DNA from 2 places in the Enterobacter adelaidei genome. Region 1 is predicted to be linked to the other one. Evidence: predicted binding sites of a transcription regulator. Region 1 holds the regulator's gene; the other holds the start of a gene.
What was found. Region 1 encodes Fur, which represses iron uptake genes when iron is present. Its sites were predicted from a motif close to ATAATAATGAGAACNACTATCAA; they were not measured.
Positions count from the first base shown of each region.

Region 2: the regulator Fur is predicted to act here: its motif matches at 7,451-7,473, upstream of sodA (superoxide dismutase [Mn]).

Region 1 covers NZ_CP154353.1:1,239,350-1,249,285, reverse strand. Annotated here, with positions in the region: gene potE (putrescine-ornithine antiporter) at 1-388, shown strand, start outside; gene pgm (phosphoglucomutase (alpha-D-glucose-1,6-bisphosphate-dependent)) at 423-2,063, opposite strand; gene seqA (replication initiation negative regulator SeqA) at 2,088-2,636, opposite strand; gene ybfF (esterase) at 2,820-3,593, shown strand; gene ybfE (LexA regulated protein) at 3,722-4,009, shown strand; gene fldA (flavodoxin FldA) at 4,165-4,695, shown strand; gene fur (ferric iron uptake transcriptional regulator) at 4,984-5,430, shown strand; gene chiQ (ChiQ/YbfN family lipoprotein) at 5,538-5,867, opposite strand; gene chiP (chitoporin) at 5,883-7,280, opposite strand; gene glnS (glutamine--tRNA ligase) at 7,729-9,396, opposite strand; gene nagE (N-acetylglucosamine-specific PTS transporter subunit IIBC) at 9,566-9,936, opposite strand, start outside.
Region 2 covers NZ_CP154353.1:4,537,384-4,547,319, forward strand. Annotated here, with positions in the region: gene AAHF05_RS22040 (UTRA domain-containing protein) at 1-158, opposite strand, end outside; gene yiiM (6-hydroxyaminopurine reductase) at 332-1,006, opposite strand; gene AAHF05_RS22050 (Ig-like domain-containing protein) at 1,086-6,530, opposite strand; gene sodA (superoxide dismutase [Mn]) at 6,757-7,377, opposite strand; gene AAHF05_RS22060 (helix-turn-helix domain-containing protein) at 7,562-8,110, opposite strand; gene AAHF05_RS22065 (AzlC family ABC transporter permease) at 8,213-8,872, shown strand; gene AAHF05_RS22070 (AzlD domain-containing protein) at 8,872-9,195, shown strand; gene AAHF05_RS22075 (DUF1471 domain-containing protein) at 9,237-9,449, opposite strand; gene fdhD (formate dehydrogenase accessory sulfurtransferase FdhD) at 9,564-9,936, opposite strand, start outside.

The DNA of each region.
Region 1 (9,936 bases):
AATCTTCTCCCGCGTCACCAAAGCGGATGCACCGGTGCAGGGCATGCTGGCGATTGTCATCTTCCAGAGTGGATTATCGCTGATGACCATTAGCCCGTCGCTGAACAGCCAGTTCAACGTGCTGGTTAACCTGGCGGTCGTGACGAACATCATTCCGTATATTCTGTCGATGGCGGCGCTGGTGATTATTCAGAAGGTGGCGAAGGTGGATCCACGCAAAGCGCGGGCAGCCAATATCGTGGCGCTGATTGGGGCAATCTACAGCTTCTATGCGCTCTACTCATCCGGCCAGGAAGCAATGCTTTACGGCGCAATGGTCACCTTTATGGGCTGGACGCTGTACGGTCTGGTGTCACCACGGTTCGAGTTAAAGAATAAGCACAGCTAAAAAAAAGGGAGCCATTCGGCTCCCTTTTTCATTCTTACGCGTTTTTCAACACTTCACTGACAATCTCTACCGCTTCTTTCTCAATCTGCTGACGATGTTCAGCGCCGAGGAAGCTTTCGCAATAGATCTTGTACGCATCTTCGGTACCGGATGGACGCGCGGCAAACCAGCCGTTTTCAGTCATCACTTTCAGGCCGCCAATAGAGGCTCCATTACCCGGTGCAGCCGTCAGGCGTGCAGTGATCGGGTCGCCAGCCAGCGTGCTCGCACTGACCATCTCCGGAGAGAGTTTGGACAGGGCGGCTTTCTGAGCTGAAGTCGCCGATGCCTGAATACGGTTATAGCTTGGTGCACCAAAGCGTGCAGCCAGCTCATTGTAGTGTTCCTGCGGGTTTTTACCGGTGACAGCGGTAATTTCCGCCGCCAGCAGGCACATAATGATGCCGTCTTTATCGGTTGACCATGGCGTGCCGTCGAAACGCAGGAAAGATGCCCCGGCGCTCTCTTCACCGCCAAAGCCGAAGCTGCCGTCGTGCAGACCGTCAACGAACCATTTGAAGCCCACCGGCACTTCCACCAGCTTGCGGCCCAGCGCGTCGACAACACGGTCGATCATCGCAGAGGAGACCAGCGTTTTGCCCACAGCAACCTCTTTGCCCCACTGCGGACGGTGCTGGAACAGGTAGTTAATCGCTACCGCCAGGTAATGGTTCGGGTTCATCAGCCCTGCCGGGGTGACGATACCATGACGGTCGTAATCCGGGTCGTTGGCAAATGCCAGATCGAATTTGTCGCGCAGCGCCAGCAGGCCCGCCATCGCACATTCAGAGGAGCAGTCCATACGGATTGCGCCGTCTTTATCCAGGTGCATAAAGCGGAAGGTCTGATCGACGTGATCGTTCACGATGGTCAGATCCAGCTTGTAATGCTCAGCAATGCGTTTCCAGTATTCAATACCGGAGCCACCGAGCGGATCCACACCCAGCTTCAGACCAGCTTTCTGAATCGCCGCCATGTCGACGATATCCGCCAGTCCTTCAATAAACGGCTGTACCAGATCCAGCTCTTTCACATGACCAGATGCCATCGCAGCATCCAGAGAAATACGCTTCACACCTTTCAGGCCATCGGCTAACAGGGCGTTAGCACGATCTTCCACCACTTTGGTGACGTTAGTATCAGCCGGGCCGCCATTAGGTGGGTTGTATTTGATACCACCATCTTCCGGCGGGTTGTGGGATGGCGTGATAACGATCCCGTCAGCCAGCGCGCCCCCTTTCTTGTTGTGCACAAGAATGGCGTTAGACACCGCAGGCGTTGGCGTGAATCCGTTATTCTCCTGAATAATCACATCAACGCCGTTTGCGGCCAGCACTTCCAGGACAGAAATGAATGCCGGCTCAGACAAAGCATGGGTATCTTTTCCCACATAGCATGGACCAGTAACGCCATTTTTGGCGCGCTCTTCCGCAATGGCCTGAGCAATGGCCAGAATGTGCGGTTCGTTAAAGCTATGGCGCGCCGCGCTACCGCGGTGACCAGATGTACCAAACTTCACGGCGTGTTCTGCATTGCCCACAACCGGCTTCAGAACGTAATACTGCGCGGTCAGCTGAGCGACATTAATCAAATCGCTTTGTTGTGCAGGTTGGCCTGCACGGCTGTGATTTGCCATTACCGGGTCCTTCTGATGCAAGGGTTAAATTGTACCGCAAACCTTTTCAATCAATTCCGCCGGGAACTGCATAGACTGCATGATGTGTTCAATCATGCTGCACTTGCGGCCCGTATTGGTATTGGTGATCACCCAGTACGGAGTGCCAGGGACATGTTTGGGTTTGGTTTGATTGCCATTTTGCAGCAGCGTTTGCTCGTCACCCGCGAAATAGACGCGAGTACGACCGTGCAGCGACTCGGTCGCTTCAGCAAACGCTTTGTTATCCAGTGAGTAGAGTGTAGACAGCACCAGCATAAAGCGGTTAACCGCCTTTTTTTGCTCCGCATATTCATCGGACAGCAGCAGCTCGCGCATCGCCCGTACTTTATCTTTTGCCGGTGTCACGGCAGGTTTTGCTTGTGCAACAACGCTCTGCTGAGACACGACATCTTTGGTAACTGGGGTGACAGGCTGTGAAGCGGCGGAAATTTTAAGCATGCGCCGTAAAATGTCGGACGCACTCTCCCCGATATGCCGCGTCTGGCTGGCAATATACTGATAGAGTTCGTCATCAACTTCGATTGTTTTCATCTTAATCCAGTGCGATATCTTATCTGAATACAAGTCATTGGGATTATAAGGTCAAATCCCAACAGCGGATAGCGTCAAACCAGGTTGGCGGCAAAAGTCAGATTAAACTGGAACCTTGCAGCCGGGCGGCAGAATGGTCAACATGATACCCTAACCTGACATACGTAAAAAAAGAACTTTGCCATGAAATTGAATACCCGAGCGCAAACTGCACAATCGCCGAACAATAATTCTCCCATCGTACTGGTTCACGGACTTTTTGGCAGCCTGGATAACCTGGGCGTGCTGGCGCGCGATCTGGTTAGCGATCACGACATTTTGCAAGTCGACATGCGCAATCACGGTCTTTCAGGGCGCTCAGAAGAGATGACCTACGCGGCAATGGCGCAGGATCTGCTGGATACGCTGGATGCCAACAACCTGCAAAAGGTCACCCTCATCGGGCATTCAATGGGCGGGAAAGCGGTGATGGCCCTGACGGCGCTCGCACCTGAGAGAATTCAGGGTCTGGTGGTAATCGATGTTGCTCCGGTGGATTACGACGTTCGACGCCATGACGAAATTTTCGCGGCGATCAACGCGGTAACAGAGGCTGGTGCCACAACGCGTCAACAAGCGGCTGCCGTCATGCGTGAGCATCTTGATGAAGAAGGTGTCGTGCAGTTCCTGCTGAAGTCATTTGTTGACGGACAATGGCGTTTTAACGTGCCGGTGCTCTGGGAGCAGTACAACAATATCGTAGGCTGGGAAACGGTACCTGTTTGGCCGCATCCTACCCTCTTTATCCGTGGCGGTAACTCGCCTTACGTCACCGACGCGTACCGCGACGCATTGCTGGCGCAATTCCCGCAGGCTCGTGCTCATGTTATCGCCGGGGCCGGACACTGGGTTCACGCGGAAAAACCTGACGCCGTATTGCGCGCCATTCGCCGCTATCTTGCTGATACTGCAAATTGATTAAAAAGAGAGCGACTGGAAGGCTGCAGGCTTCCAGTCGTTGGCGTGCCGTTTTTGGTGATGTATGATGGCGCGCTTATCGCCCGGGCATTAGCAGGGCGGCGTGTTTCCCCCGAAGTCTCAGAATCATGGCCAAAGAACAAACGGACCGTACGACACTAGATCTGTTCGCGAATGAGCGTCGCCCGGGACGACCGAAAACGAATCCGCTTTCGCGCGATGAACAGCTGCGTATCAATAAACGCAATCAGCTTAAACGCGATAAAAATCGTGGGCTTAAGCGTGTCGAACTGAAGCTCAACGCCGACGCCGTCGATGCGCTTAACGAGCTGGCTGACGCGCGAAATATTAGCCGCAGCGAACTCATTGAAGAGATGTTGCTCGTCCAGCTTGAGACGTTACGCAGCCAGGCATAAGTCTGAAAATCCCCTTTATCGCCCTTTTCATGTAGCACAGAGTGCAGTCCTGCGCGATAGCTGTTTCCGCAGGGTTGCCAGTTCTGCTATTATTGCCCTTATCCGTGGCCGAATTGCGCCACCATACTATTAAGTTTCAAGAGGTTATTTTACTCATGGCAATCATCGGCATTTTCTTCGGCAGTGATACCGGCAATACCGAAAATATCGCAAAAAACATTCAAAAACAGCTCGGTAAAGACGTTGCTGATGTGCATGACATCGCCAAGAGCAGCAAAGAAGATCTCGAAGGCTATGACATTCTGCTGCTAGGTATTCCAACCTGGTACTACGGTGAAGCCCAGTGTGACTGGGATGATTTCTTCCCGACGCTGGAAGAAGTTGATTTCAACGGCAAGCTGGTTGCCCTTTTTGGCTGTGGCGATCAGGAAGACTACGCAGAATATTTCTGTGATGCGCTGGGTACCATCCGCGACATCATTGAGCCAAATGGCGCGGTTATCGTAGGCCACTGGCCAACGGCGGGTTACCACTTCGAAGCCTCTAAAGGCCTGGCTGATGACGATCATTTCGTGGGTCTGGCCATCGACGAAGACCGCCAGCCTGAACTGACCGCAGAGCGTGTTGAGAAGTGGGTTAAGCAGATCCGTGAAGAACTGCACCTGGATGATATTCTGAACGCCTGATTTTTATCGTGGCGCAACTGCGGTTGCGCCACGCCCCAGGTCAAACCGATTAAATTAATTGCTACAATCTTTTAACTTTTTCGCCCAGACCTGTACAATGTCTCCCTGAAAAATGTGGTTTCCATTGAGCAAGTTTGTTGGTGATACCCCATTTTTATAAGCATATTTTGCCTGAGACTTGCTGTTTTCATTTAGACATGGCAGTTCTATAATGAGACGCATTATCCAAGGTGCATTTTCTGTCACTTCCTACAGAAGTGAATCGTTTAGCAACAGGACAGATTCCGCATGACTGACAACAATACCGCATTAAAGAAGGCTGGCCTGAAAGTTACGCTTCCTCGGTTAAAAATCCTTGAAGTGCTTCAGGGTCCAGACAATCACCATGTCAGTGCGGAAGACCTTTATAAACGTCTTATTGACATGGGCGAAGAAATTGGGCTCGCTACCGTCTATCGCGTGCTGAACCAGTTTGATGACGCGGGCATTGTTACCCGTCATAATTTCGAAGGCGGTAAATCTGTATTCGAACTGACCCAGCAACAGCACCACGATCACCTGATCTGCCTCGACTGTGGCAAGGTCATTGAATTTAGCGATGACTCCATCGAAGCGCGCCAGCGTGAAATCGCGGCTCGTCATGGCATCCGCCTGACCAACCACAGCCTGTACCTGTATGGTCACTGTGCTGAAGGTGATTGCCGCGAAGACGATCACGCGCACGACGCTAAATAACTCAAGCTTTCATACTCTGAGCCAGCCGCGAGGTTGGCTTTTTTTTGCCTGTTATTTGACGCAAAAAAGCCCGGTAGCGTTGTGCTACCGGGCATGATGACAGAGAATTATTTGCTGTTGTTACTGCGAATCTCTTTCCAGATCTGGTCGCAACGCTTCGCCACTTCCTGATCGTTTCCGGTTTTACGTGCCTGAATACAGGCCTGGTAATCCATCACGCGAACGTTTTCCTGTGTGGCGAACTGCTCATGTGCCTTCTCTTTCTTCAGCACATTCAGCACGCTCTGACAGGCTTCGATCTTCTCCGGTGAACCTTCCGCTGTGTTAATGCAGGCGCTATACGCCTCTTTAAGACGCGAGTCCTCTTTCGGTGCCTGCTCCTGCGCACACCCCGCCAGCCCCGCAGCCAGCAACGCGACGATTACGATGTTTTTCATCATGTTCTGTCTCCATTAGAAGATAGTGAACGGAGCGATAACCATGAATTTCACGTCACGCTCATCCTGGAAGATGTTGCCGTAACCGCCTGCGTAGCTCGGAATGTCGGAGTGGTTGTCGTACTGGGTGAAGTGCAGTTTGAACATCGTGCCTTTCGCGCGGCCGTCCTGCAGGGTGTAGATAGCATCCAGGCTGTAAGAAGACTCTTTCAGGCGATAGTTTGGATCGTAGTAAGCGTCCGGTGTAGCCATATCTGCAGGTTTTGCATCCCAGGCATAAGCGTAAGATGCACCCACCGCCCAGCCTGGCAGGTTCCAGTTTTTCAGATCATACATCGCACCGAAGAACACCGCTTTTTCGCCGTCGGCGTTGAAGTCAGAGCGGTTATCCCACCAGATATCAAGACGACCGTTAGACGATGCATAGGTTGGGGTCATACGCTGCAGGAAGTACCCCTGCTGCCCTTCCGCTTTCACCCACGTGCCTTCCAGACGCAAATCAACCTGTCCGACTTTGTAGCCGAAGGTGAGAGCCTGCAACCACGCGGTGCCGTCATAGATATCATTGACGCCACCATTACTGACTTTGTCGCGCGTACCGTAGAACTGGTAGCTGGTGCTCAGCGGGCTACCCGCGATATCAAATTTATAGCTGGCCTTGGCAAAGTACTGATCGATGTAACCTTGAGCCTGGCCAAATGCCGCCTCAAGTACCAGGTCGTTTTTAAAGTCGTATTTAGCACCCAGTGAATGGAGATAATCTACTTTGGTTTTCTTATCGTTCTGGTAGAACTTGTCCATTTCAATGTGCCATGGTGCTTTGTACTCGTTGGTCCACATATAGGAGAAGCTCAACGCACCTGCATCACCGTAATCAAAGTTGGCACCCGCTTCCGCGCCCTGGTAAGTACCCGGCATAAAGCTCCAGTGTGGTGCTAACAATGTCTGACCGGTTGGCTGAATATAACCACCGCGCGCCCATACCGGGCCGTATTTGAATTTCGCTGCTGCCTTATACAGGCTGATACCGCTTTTATCTCCGGACCAGTCTTCTTTATAGGCTTTATTACTGGAGGAGAATGCGATTTCGTTCGGGTGGGCGCTGTCGCCGTTTTCCGCCATTTCAATTGCCGTGAATGCAGCAATATCCAGACCGAACATATCGGCAGCATAACCAGACTGGAAATCCAGATTGGCGTTCCAGGTGGAGTGAGAAAGGTTGGTTTTGTATTTGTCTTCAGTGACGTCTTTACGGTCACGTTCACGCTGCCAGTAGTAAATCCCCCCCGTGAGGGTTGAATCATCAATAAAACCTGCTGCCTTCGCCTCTGGTGCAATCACCAGGCCCGACATTGCTGTCACACCGGCAATAGCCAGCGCCAGCGCACTACGTTTGCCACTGAACGTACGCATAGATTATTCCTCTTTGACGAATTAAAACGCCTTAAACGGCGAAAAATATAAAAGACCTAATGGTCAGGGGTAGTTAGAAATACCCTCGAATTAACTACCGCCTTTAGGTTATTTTTCGCGACGCGAATTATCAATGCTTTTCAGCGAGCAAAAGTCAGGATTATGACGAAGTGCACATAATTGGTAGTGATTTGTAACATCTGTGCCAATGCGAGGATTTACAGGGAATAACGCGTATTTTGAGGGAGTGCCGACCGTTTATTCTGTGTATTTTTTGTCCTTAAGGCTATTCGTAAATATTAAAACTTTTTTTGAGTAAAATAAGTAGCACCTCATTGACCTGAATTTCGCACATACCTTATTTGAGCTGCGCGTTAATGGCCTGATCGTTAAATAAAAAAACGCCGCTTATCGCGGCGTTTGTCTCTCATTGACCAGAACTGCAATATTATTCGCCGATCTTAGCCCAGGTGTCACGCAGGCCAACGGTACGGTTAAACACCGGTTTTTCCGCCGTGCTGTAACGGCTATCCAGGCAGAAGTAACCTTCGCGTTCGAACTGGAACGCTTTACCTGCTTCGGCCGCTTTTAAAGACGGCTCGGCATAACCCTGTTTAATTACCAGAGATTCCGGGTTGATCGTCGCCAGGAAGTCTTCGGCAGCACCAGGGTTAGGGACACTGAACAGACGATCGTACAGGCGAATTTCAACAGGCAGCGCGTGTGCAGCGCTTACCCAATGGATAACGCCTTTCACTTTACGGCCATCAGCCGGATCTTTGCTCAGGGTTTCAGCATCATAAGAACAGAAGATGGTGGTGATATTGCCTTCAGCATCTTTCTCTACGCGCTCAGCCTTGATGACGTAAGCATTACGCAGACGCACCTCTTTACCCAATACCAGACGCTTGTACTGCTTGTTCGCTTCTTCGCGGAAGTCAGCACGATCGATCCAGATTTCAGCGCTGAACGGTACGTCGCGGCTACCCATTTCCGGTTTATTCGGATGGTTAGGCATGGACACCAGCTCACTTTCACCCTGCGGGTAGTTTTCGATAACCAGTTTCACTGGATCGATGACTGCCATTGCGCGCGGTGCGTTTTCGTTGAGATCTTCACGAATGCAGGATTCCAGAGACGCCATTTCAATGGTGTTATCCTGCTTAGTCACACCGATGCGTTTGCAGAACTCACGAATAGAAGCGGCGGTGTAACCACGACGACGCAGACCAGAGATAGTCGGCATACGCGGATCGTCCCAGCCTTCAACGTGCTTGTCGGTCACCAGCAGGTTCAGCTTACGCTTGGACATCACGGTGTATTCCAGATTCAGACGAGAGAACTCGTACTGACGTGGATGCACAGGGATAGTGATGTTATCCAGTACCCAGTCGTACAGACGACGGTTGTCCTGGAACTCCAGCGTACACAGAGAGTGAGTAATGCCTTCCAGCGCATCGCTGATGCAGTGGGTGAAGTCGTACATCGGGTAGATGCACCACTTGTTACCCGTCTGGTGGTGTTCCGCAAACTTAATGCGGTACAGCACCGGGTCACGCATCACGATGAACGGAGATGCCATGTCAATTTTGGCACGCAGACAGGCTTTGCCTTCTTCGAAGCCACCGGCACGCATTTTTTCAAACAGCGCCAGGTTCTCTTCCACGCCGCGATCGCGGTACGGGCTGTTTTTGCCCGGCGCGGTCAGCGAGCCGCGGTATTCACGGATCTCATCGGCAGACAGCTCGTCGACGTACGCCAGACCTTTGTTAATCAGCTCTACCGCATAGGCATACAGCTGACCAAAATAGTCAGAGGAGTAGCAGATGTCGCCAGACCAGTTAAAGCCCAGCCATTGCACGTCGTTCTTGATGGACTCAACGTATTCGATGTCTTCTTTTACTGGGTTGGTGTCATCGAAACGCAGGTTGCACTGCCCCTGGTAGTCCTGAGCAATGCCAAAGTTCAGGCAGATAGATTTCGCGTGACCAATATGCAGGTAACCGTTCGGCTCCGGCGGGAAACGCGTATGAATTGTGGTGTGCTTACCACTGGCCAGATCTTCATCGATGATCTGACGAATAAAGTTACTCGGGCGGGCTTCTGCCTCACTCATCGTGGATTCCTCAAAGCGTAAACAACGTATAACGGCATATGATCTTATAAGCCGGACGTAGTGACAACCCTTAAAACGGCTCTGAAGAAAATAATGGGGGCATTTGCTGCAAAAAAAAGCGGCGAGGGATATCCCCCGCCGCTTAAGGCATGACTCTACTCAGGAGCGATTACTTGCCTTTAATCTCATACAGTGGCGTTTGACCCGCAACCACTTGACCTTTCGCCTGAATGACCAGGCCACTAAAGTCATCAATGTTGCTGCAAACGACCGGACTAATCATTGAGCGCGCGTTGGCGTTCAGGAAGTCCAGATCCATTTCCAGGATTGGCTGCCCTGCGACGACTTCAGCACCCTCTTCCACCAGGCGAGTAAAGCCCTGGCCGTTCAGCGCAACGGTATCAATACCCATGTGGACAACGATCTCAGCACCATTTTCGGTTTCGAGGCAAAACGCATGGTTGGTATTGAAGATTTTTACGATGGTACCGGCTGCTGGTGACACCACGGTTTTTTCCGTTGGTTTTACCGCAACACCGT
Region 2 (9,936 bases), 1.3 Mb from region 1:
AGTTCAATTAAAACCTGCCTTAAGGTCATGCGTTTCGCATCCAGCAACTCGCACATTTCGCGCTCGGAAGGAAGTCTGGATCCCGGCGGAAAATCATTAGCCGCCAGCCAGCTTTCGAAGCGGTCTCTCAGGAGGTCAACATAGTTTTTTTCTTTCATGTCTCGCCATCTGGTTTAAACCAATTTGAAGACACAATATTTGAGCGGAGAAAATTCTCAAGTTTTTTCGGCAGGCTGACGCTATTTTTGTGGGCCAGGTATCAAGTTCAGGATTAGCGAGGACAGCGCCAGAAAGGCGCGGTCCTGAGGTACTGTCGTTTTTGCAGGAATCCCTATTTCCCCCACAACCGCCGCGAATTATCCTCGATCTTCCCGCTAATTCGTCGCTTCTGCATCGTTCTTGTCCAGCTGGTTGATAACCCCGCCGCTGACAGAAGGCGATGATACTGGTCGTCATCAAACGGCATATGCCAGGCTATCGCGCAGGCGTCATATACCGAGACATCGCTCAGGCGTGATGCCAGCTCCAGCGGCGCGTCCGCAGAGACTTGCCCGGCCAGCACCACGCGGTATAGCCAGCCGGTTTTGCCTGCCGTTTGCAGTTGGGCAGACATATCGCTGATGCCAAAATGGTAGTTAAGTTTGAAGCACGGTGAGCGCGGCTGCGTCACCTGAATCAGGGCGTCGCCCCAGCGGTAGATATCGCCGATAAAAACATTTCTCTCAGTCAGCCCTTCGGTGGAGAGGTTCTCGCCAAAAGCGGGGGCGACAAAGAGGTCTGCCTGCTCGGGAAATTCGGCTTTCCAGTGCTGATAGTGCTCGCGAGGATAGTGGCAAAGCGCGCGTTCGGGTCCGCCGTGGATCTTCTTTTCGGCCTGCTCGTCACCCGCCAGGCCAACCTCGGTTAACGTCAACTCCCCGTCAACCTGTACCTTAGCGATAGCACTCGGGCGGCTGCCGTCGTACTCCCTGACCTTGCCTGTAAATACATTCACCGGGTAATGCATTGCTGCTCCTTTTTGCAGAGACAAAAAAGCGAGCCATCAGACTCGCTTTTCCTTATTCCTTTCGCAAGTTTTTTAGCGGTTAGTTCACGGTAAGATCCAGCGTTAGCTTGTACTCAAAGGCATAGCTGGTGTGCCAGTCTTTACCCAGGAAGTGAACCAGCCCGGTGTAATGTCCGGCGGGTAAATCAGGGTTATCTGTACGCGCATAAGTGAATTTCGCACGCATCCCACCATTGGTGCTACAGCTCACTGCCGCATTAAGCGGACGCAGAGAACAGTCGGATTCTCTGTATCCTTTCAAATTCACCATATACTGTTGGCCACTTCCGTCGGTCAACATGACCGGTGTAGAAACGTCAGAATATCCGCCTGGTGCCCATTCCAGCTGAGTCGGGCCATTTGTTGGATCAACCGTAACAAAACCTAATGACGGGAATCCCTTGATCACTGCTGACGAATAATTTGATGAATCTGAGTTAATAACCCAGGTATCTTCAATGGTATTAATAAACTTCACGTTAGGGTTAGACAACGTCGAGTTATTAATGGAAGCCGTCACCGTTGCCATCCCAATATCATGTCCTGAGAGTTTGGCCGTGGCGACACCCGAAGCATCCGTTTTGGTACTGGCAGCAGACAGCGTGTTCATCGTGGTTTGCCAGTTTATCAACGCATCCGGAACAAGGTTCTGATTAGCGTCTTTTACCTCAACAGCATATGTTGCCGCATCCACGCCGTTGCTGAGAACGACCGATTTATCCACATTTAACGACACCAGTTCCGCCGTTTTAGCATCGCCGATAAAACTGACTTTGGCTGCTGTAAGCGACTGACCGCCTGCCGCCAGCGTTGCCGTCAACACAACATCACCCGCTTTTGTCGTCGTGCCACTGACCGTCGCAATACCGTTCGCATCCGTCACGCTATCGTCGCCTGATAACGTCATGGCGGCATCGTTACTGCGCCAGTTCACCGTTACACCTGGCAGAAGGTTGCCATTGACGTCTTTCACCGTCGCCGACCAGGTTACGCGCTCTGCGTTATCCGCCACGGCTTTCGACTTATCAGCTTTGATGGCAGACAACGTCGCGGTATCGGCGTTGCCGATATAATTTATCGTCATTGTCTGCTGAGAATGGTTAATCCCGGCGCCGACCAACGTGGCTTGCGCTTTTGTCGCCGTAAACGATATTTCGGCAACACCTTCGCTGTTTGTCGTACTGCTGTCACCTGGTGCGAACACACCGGTGTCGTTGTCAGTCCCCCAGTGGACGACTGCATTATCAATCGGATGATCGTACTCATCCATCACTGTCGCCTGAAGCGTGACGATGTCTTTACCCGCAATGACGCCCGTCGTTTTATTGGCCGTAATCTGGGTAACTTTTTCTGTTGCCTGATCCGGTGCAAAACGCATTGTTTGCGACGCTTTGCTGAAGCCATTAAACGTTGCCACCGCCCGGCAGGTCACGACATCGGTACTCGCCAGCGTTACCGTGGATTTTCCCGTGTCATCCGTCGGTTGTTCTGTCGCAGATAACTGATAATTACCTGCAGGCGTGACTTGCCAGCCGACGCTCCCCTGAGTGACCACATTACCGTATTTGTCTTTCACCGTTGCCGCTAAAGTGATGTTGTCATCACCATTCGCCACCGCGCTGTATTTACTTGCCGTAATAAATACCGGAATTGCGCTTTGCAAGTCTGGCACGATGGTTAATTCCAGCGTTTTCTCGCTGTTATGACTGCTTTTTGCCGTTACAACGGTAGGCATCGCCAGTATGCTGCTATACGTCACAGAGGTTATCCCCCCGGCGTCCGTCGTTGTACTGCTTTCGTTAAACACCCCCTCAGCATTGTTGCTTGACCAGGATACGGTGGCTCCAGGCACCGGATGGTTACTGTCATCCAGCACCGTTGCCGTTAAGGTGACTGTGTCTGAACCGGCAGCAATTTCGCTGGTTCTATCCGCGACCAGCGTACGTATCGCGGCAGTTGTGGTATCCGCGGTAAACGACACGCTGTCAGATGTCTCTTCATGCCCGTTAACAGTCGCTTTCACACGATAGTCCGCGACCTGATCTGATTTCAGGGTAACTGAGACATTTCCCTGGGCATCAGATTCACTTGTCGTCGCGGAAAGCACACCTGTCGCTGGCACCACCGACCAGGCCGCCGCCTCGCCGCTTACTGGGTTTCCGTTTTTATCCGTTACCACGCCAGTGAACGTAATACTGTCCACGCCGTTAGCCACTGCGGTCGCTTTGCTCGCCGACAGATCGCCAATCTGTGCTGTCGTACTATCAGCAGTGAATGTCACCACCGGCGCATTCCAGGCGGTTCCTGCTCCGGCCTGCGCGGTAAGGCTGACGTCCCCAGCTTTCAGCGTTGTCACACTGACTGACGCCGTACCGTCAACGCCTGTCCGGGACGTTGTGGAGGAAGGTTTCGCGGAAGAAGGCGTGACGTTCCAGTTTACATCTATCCCCTGTAGCGGATTGCCATTCGCATCCGTCACGGTCGCGGTGTAAGTCACTTTGTCTTTACCGTCAGCCACCGCGGTTGTTTTATCCGTGGTCACCTGTGAAACCTTGCCAGTGGCCGTATCGGCTATAAACATCAACTCAGGCGAATTCACCGCTGTTCCCGTCGCCGTATTCACCGAGACAACAACCGTTCCTTGCTGCGTGGCGGTGAGTGTCACGGCCCCCCTACCTGATTCATTTGTCGCATTCTGTGTTGCGCTCAACGTGCCTTGCCCCTGAACAATGGACCACTGCAACGCTGATGAAGGAACCGGATGATCGCTAGCATCGACGACTTCCGCCGTTAGCGTAATACGGTCGTTGTTATTGGCTGTCGCCTGAGATTTATCGACATTCAGCGTTTTCACCACTGCCGTTGTGCTATCCACGGTAAAGTTAAGTGCAGGAGATGTCTGCGTTTGCCAGCCCATCGTCGCCGTCACGTCAAGCGTTTCAATGTTTGCTGAAGTAACCTCAATGGTCGCTATCCCGAGCGCGTTAGTTTCAGTGGATGTCCCGGATAAGTTGGCGGTGGCGCTGCCCGCAGACCAGTCGACTGTCGCACCCTTCACCGGATTCTTGTTGGCATCTTCCACTTTGACTTCAAGGGAGATCGCATCCTGCCCGTTCGCCAGCGCGCTGGTTTTACTGGCCGTGATGGTTCCAAGGGTTGCGCTTTCGCTATCGGCAACAAAGGTGAGTTTTTCAGAGGTGACGGTCTCGCTATTACCGGCAGTGGCGGAAACAACGCCCTGCCCGGCTTTTGCCGAGGCGATCGAGATCGTCGCCACCCCTTGTTCATTGGTATTGCTCTGTTTATCGGCGAGATGTACCGACGTATTTGCAGAGTCTATCGCCCATTGCACAGGCTGATTAACCAGCGGGTGCTGGCTGGCATCTGTCACCACCGCGTTAAGCGTTATCGTATCCTGATTATCCGCTTTGGCGACGGTCTTATCCGCTTCAAGATGCGTCACGACGGCGGAATCGGCATCCGCGGTAAATTGCAGCACAGGACCTGCCATCGATTCGCCATTTTCCAGCTGTGCGTTGACCGTCAGACTGAGTACATCGTGACTGGTGATTTGTACCGTCGCATTGCCTTGTGCATCGCTGGTGCTTTGCGCGGCGGAGAAAACCGCGTGCGAGTTATCCCCCAGCCATTTAACCTGTGCACCTTGTACCGGCTCATTCCCCGCATTCACCACATGCGCCGTCAGCGTAATCGCATCCTGACCGTTCGCCAGTGCCGTATTTTTTGATGCCTCCAGGCGGTCAACGTGTTGAGAGGCGTCTGTTGCATCAAGCGTAACCACGGTTTTATTCAGCTTCGTCGTATCGTACAACGGCTGGACTGTCACATCCCCAGGCACGGTTCCACTGGTGAATGTACTGACATATACCCCCGCGGACTGTTCCTGGAACGCTGTCATTTTCTCGCTAACCGGGCCTGCACCCACGGTCTTTTTCCGTGCCGATGTACGAATCAACTGGCTGCTGAGATGACTGGCAAGCCCCGTAATTTTCTGCCCGCCACCGGATGTTATCGTCACCATCACCTGTGTGGTGCTCACGCCATCGGCTGGCAAATGCGTATTTTCGGACGTGGTATCAGAAGTGACCTGAGTGACGTCAAATCCATTCACCGCCACGGTCATATGCGCGGTATCAGATTTATTCCCTCGATTATCATAAGCCGTTGCGGCGACCACATAACTATTTTTCTCAGCGCCATTTTGCACATAATGCGGTAATACAACAAACCAGGCTCCATTTTTCTCGCTAATTTTGCCGCCATTTTTAACCAGATTATCGTCTTGCCAGACAATACGATCGACAGGGTATTTTGTCTTAACGTTCACAGTAACAGGCACTGTTTTTGATTCAACGCCTTCAATATGCTCAGGAAGCGAGAGCGAAATAAGATCCTGCTTACGGTATTCCAGCACGATGTTATTGTTACGATTAACCAGATCCATTCGACTGCCGAGTAATGTACGACGCTCTTTGACTTTTTCGGAGTCTAGCTGTGTTGCAATGGGTACACCCGGCATCCAGTTAACATTAAATTCGACCTGAGTATCATTGTGATCACCCTTACCCATTTTTTGGTTAAGTCCAAATGAAATAAGGGGGAATGGGGTAAAGTTAATTCCAGCAGTAACAGCATAAGGATTTTTTTGGCGATCATCATCGTCGTCACCAAACAATGCAACATCGTCACCATAATATTGTTCCCAGACCAGTTTTGCGCCGAGCTGAGGATAAACGGGTAAATATCCCTCCGTACGCACATCATAGCCATCTGCTACGCGCTCCTCGTAATCCTGATGCGCTGAAGATGTTTTCCACCCTGAAAGGCGCTTATAACCGTTGGCACTGACCTTAAAATAGTCCCAACCCAGTTCGCCACCGACACCCACTCGCTGGTGCGTATTGCCGGATATTTGCTGGTCATAGAAGGTGTTAACACCCCACATCCAGCTATCAGCAAAGTAGCGATAGCCAAGGCCCGCATTGACGATGTTACGATCGTCCTCACGTCGCCCGCCCAGCTGCGTGAACAATAAATTAGCCCCTTTATCATCATACAGCGGGAGCAGCAGATCCAGATTCGCACTTTCCAGCGAAAAGTTCTGATCAAGACCAATATTCACTCTGGCCGTACCAAATTGTTGCAACCACTGTTGAATTTCATTCGTGGCTTTACTTGAACCGCTATTAATCAATGAGTTTATAATAGCGTCGTTTTTATTATCCTGACTTAATAAGGAGCCAGCACCAGAAAGCATCCCGGCAATATCTTTCTCGCTATCGCGGGTATCTGAAGGCGTATTTTTTACTTTTGCAGTATTATTTTCACCACTTTTTGTATTGATTTCTACGTTCCGGTTTGATTCTGCATGCGCGGGAAACGAGAACAAGAATGCATTACAAAACGTGAAGTGCAGGTAAAAGAACACCTGCAAACATATCGTTATCTTTTTATTAACATGCATGGGTATTGACCTGAGAAGGGTGGAAACAAAAGCGTTAGCAACTGTCAGCCAGAATATTTTTTCAGGTCAAATTATATTCATGCAGATAAACCTCAGACGCTGATATTTTCTTAATTAGAATTTAAGTAAAAATAATCTGATACGCTGAGAAGGGAAAAATGAAAAAAGCCTGGGGGAATTAACCAGGCTTCATTTATGAATTAACCGGTGATACCGATATCAGGGATTATTTTTTAGCAGCAAAACGTGCAGCGGCTTCGTCCCAGTTAACAACGTCCCAGAACGCTTTGATGTAGTCCGGACGACGGTTCTGGAATTTCAGGTAGTAAGCATGTTCCCACACGTCCAGACCCAGGATTGGGAAACCGGATGCGCCAGAAATGGCTTCACCCATCAGCGGGGAATCCTGGTTGGCCGTGGAAACGACCGCCAGTTTGTCACCTTTCAGTACCAGCCACGCCCAGCCAGAACCGAAACGCGTTGCAGCCGCTTTTTCGAATTCCGCTTTGAAGTTGTCAACGGAACCGAAGTCGCGCTCGATCGCCGCTTTCAGGTCACCCTGCAGGGTAGTGCCGGTTTTCAGGCCTTTCCAGAACAGGCTGTGGTTAGCATGACCACCTGCGTTGTTACGCAGTACGGTTTTCTTGTCCGCTGGCAGCTGGTCCAGTTTGGTGATCAGCTCTTCAGCAGACAGGTTAGCGAACTCAGGCAGGCTTTCCAGCGCGGCGTTCGCGTTGTTCACATAGGTCTGGTGGTGTTTAGTGTGATGGATTTCCATCGTCTGCTTGTCGAAATGCGGTTCCAGTGCGTCGTAGGCATACGGCAGGGATGGCAGTGTATAACTCATAATCCTCTCCATTATTGTCGGGCGGCACAGCTGTTAATGCCGCGTAAGCAGTTGGTTCATTATAGTTAATTAAATGATATTGAAAATGATTATCAATGCCGTAATTTTTATAAGGTTATTTGCTTTTGAGAGATGGAGGAATTGTTATTTTTATCATTGAGTTAACACAAAATTACCCGACGGTTTAGTTTTGTTCTGCCACCAGCAGCGCATACGTGTCTGGCTCCAGGGCTTTAAAGATGTGCGGACGATCGGCAGGATAGCAAATGTAATCCCCCGCATTCAGCTCTTCCGCCGCGTCAATCAGGCCGACCAGTGCCCGCCCCTGGGTCACGATAATATGCTCTACCGAGCCCGGCGGATGCGGCTGAGAGAGTCGGTCTGCACCCGGTTGAGTCATCAGAAGGTAAACATCGCGACGCGCGCCCGGTGGACACGCCGCCAGTAAAATGGCTTCATAGTTAGCCTGTCCGGCAACCACTTTGGTCCCTTCACCGCGGCGAATCACCTGCGTGGTCGGCTGTTGTGGTTCCAGTAAACGGGCGAAAGGAATATCCAGCGCCACGCAAAGCGACCACAGCGTTTCCAGGCTAGGGTTGCCATTGCCAGACTCCAGCTGGGACAGCGTGGATTTAGCGATCCCGGCACGGCGGGCAATTTCCGCCAGTGAAAGTCCGGTTCGCTGGCGTTCTCGCACCAGACTTTTGGCGATAACGCTAATTGGCTGCGTCATATAACGGCCTCTTGTTCTTTAAATCGAACGAATCGTTCGTCTTGAAAAGCTACTCTGTTGCGTTCATTATAATGGATACACGTTCGATATGGCTAAAATTGTATGAAGCATCATCTCTCTTGCCTGAAAGGCGACACGATAAAAGCAATCATCCTGGTTTGTCTCGCCGTTGGTGTGGTCGGGATGTCATACGGCTCGCTGGCGATAGCCTACGGTTTTCCTGTTTGGGTACCGTTTGTGCTTTCCATTACCGTACTCGCGGGCGCGTCCGAATTTATGTTTATCGGCATTGTCGCGAGCGGGGGTAACCCTCTGGCGGCTGCGGCTGCCGGGTTGCTGGTGAACGCCCGCCATGTGCCGTTTGGCGTCACGGTGCGTGAACTGGTCGGCAAACGTGGTTTGAGTTTTTTGGGCTGTCACATCATGAACGATGAAAGCGTGGTGTTTGGCCTGTCGCAAAAAACGCCCGAACAGCGTAAAGCTGCCTACTGGTTATGTGGTTTAGGTGTGGCGATTATCTGGCCGCTGGGAGCGCTGCTGGGTGCCATGGTCGGTAAACTTCTGCCAGATCCAGAAACCATCGGGCTGGATGCGGTGTTCCCGGCCATATTACTGGCCTTAGTGGTTCCCGCATTTAAAAACCGTACCACGCTGATCCGTGCCTGTAGCGGCGCAGTGTTGTCACTGTCTGCCGTACCGTTTGCTCCGGTCGGTTTGCCGGTTCTGCTGTCTTTACTGGGCCTGGCGGCGAGGAAAAAATAATGGGAAACATGACATTCTTTATTCTGGGGATTGCCATCTTATCGGCAGGGACGTATCTGATGCGTCTGGGTGGTGCAAAGCTCGGCAGCAGGCTGGCACTGTCGGAGCGTTCACAGTCGCTGCTTTCTGACGCGGCAACGGTTTTACTCTTTTCCGTGGCGCTGGCGACAACCTTTTATGAAGGGGAACATTTTGCGGGTATGGCGCGCGTGCTGGGCGTGGCGTTTGCGGTGTTTCTGGCCTGGCGGAAGATGCCGTTAATTGTGGTGATCGTTGCGGCGGCGGTGGTAACGGCGCTACTGCGCCTGGCGGGTATACAATAAAAAAAGCGCCCCGGGGGCGCTCTTTCGACGGTAAAGCGAGATTATTTGTTCAGTTCAGCCGTCATGTGTACACGGTTACCGGAGAATGCCTGGGTAATTTTGTAAGATGACGCGCCTGCTTCCTGAGCCTGTGCAGCGATTTTCGCTTCTGCGCCGTCAATGGTAGAGGCAGTTGCGGTCACAGTCTGTGCTGCGAAAGAACCGAAAGAAGTAGCCAGAGCGATTACAGCGACAAAAGTTTTGATGCTTTTCATGATATAAACCCTTTCGTTAAGTTGTTTAGATAAGGCGCTGTGCCTTGATGAGATAAATACTAGACCTCATCACCAACAACTAAAAGCGGAAGGATTTGCTAATATCATTCAAAATTACTGATCAACAATTAAGCGCTGAGAATGGGTATAAATTGTCGCCCTTCCCGGCTTGCAGAACCCTACCAGCGTCAGGTTACAGCGCTCGGCCACTTCCACCGCCAGCGTGGTCGCCGCCGACACGGCAAACAAAATTTCAACGCCACACATCGCGGATTTCTGCACCATCTCATAGCTGGCGCGGCTGGAAACGAGTGCCGCCCCCTGCTTCCAGACGTCATTTTCACGCGCCCGGCGACCGAGCAGCTTATCCAGCGCCACGTGGCGACCCACATCCTCATGCCCACCGGCAATGTCACCTGATGGCAGCACCCAGGCTGCGGCGTGTGTACAACCGCTCAGTTGACCTATCGGCTGAACGTCGTTGAGG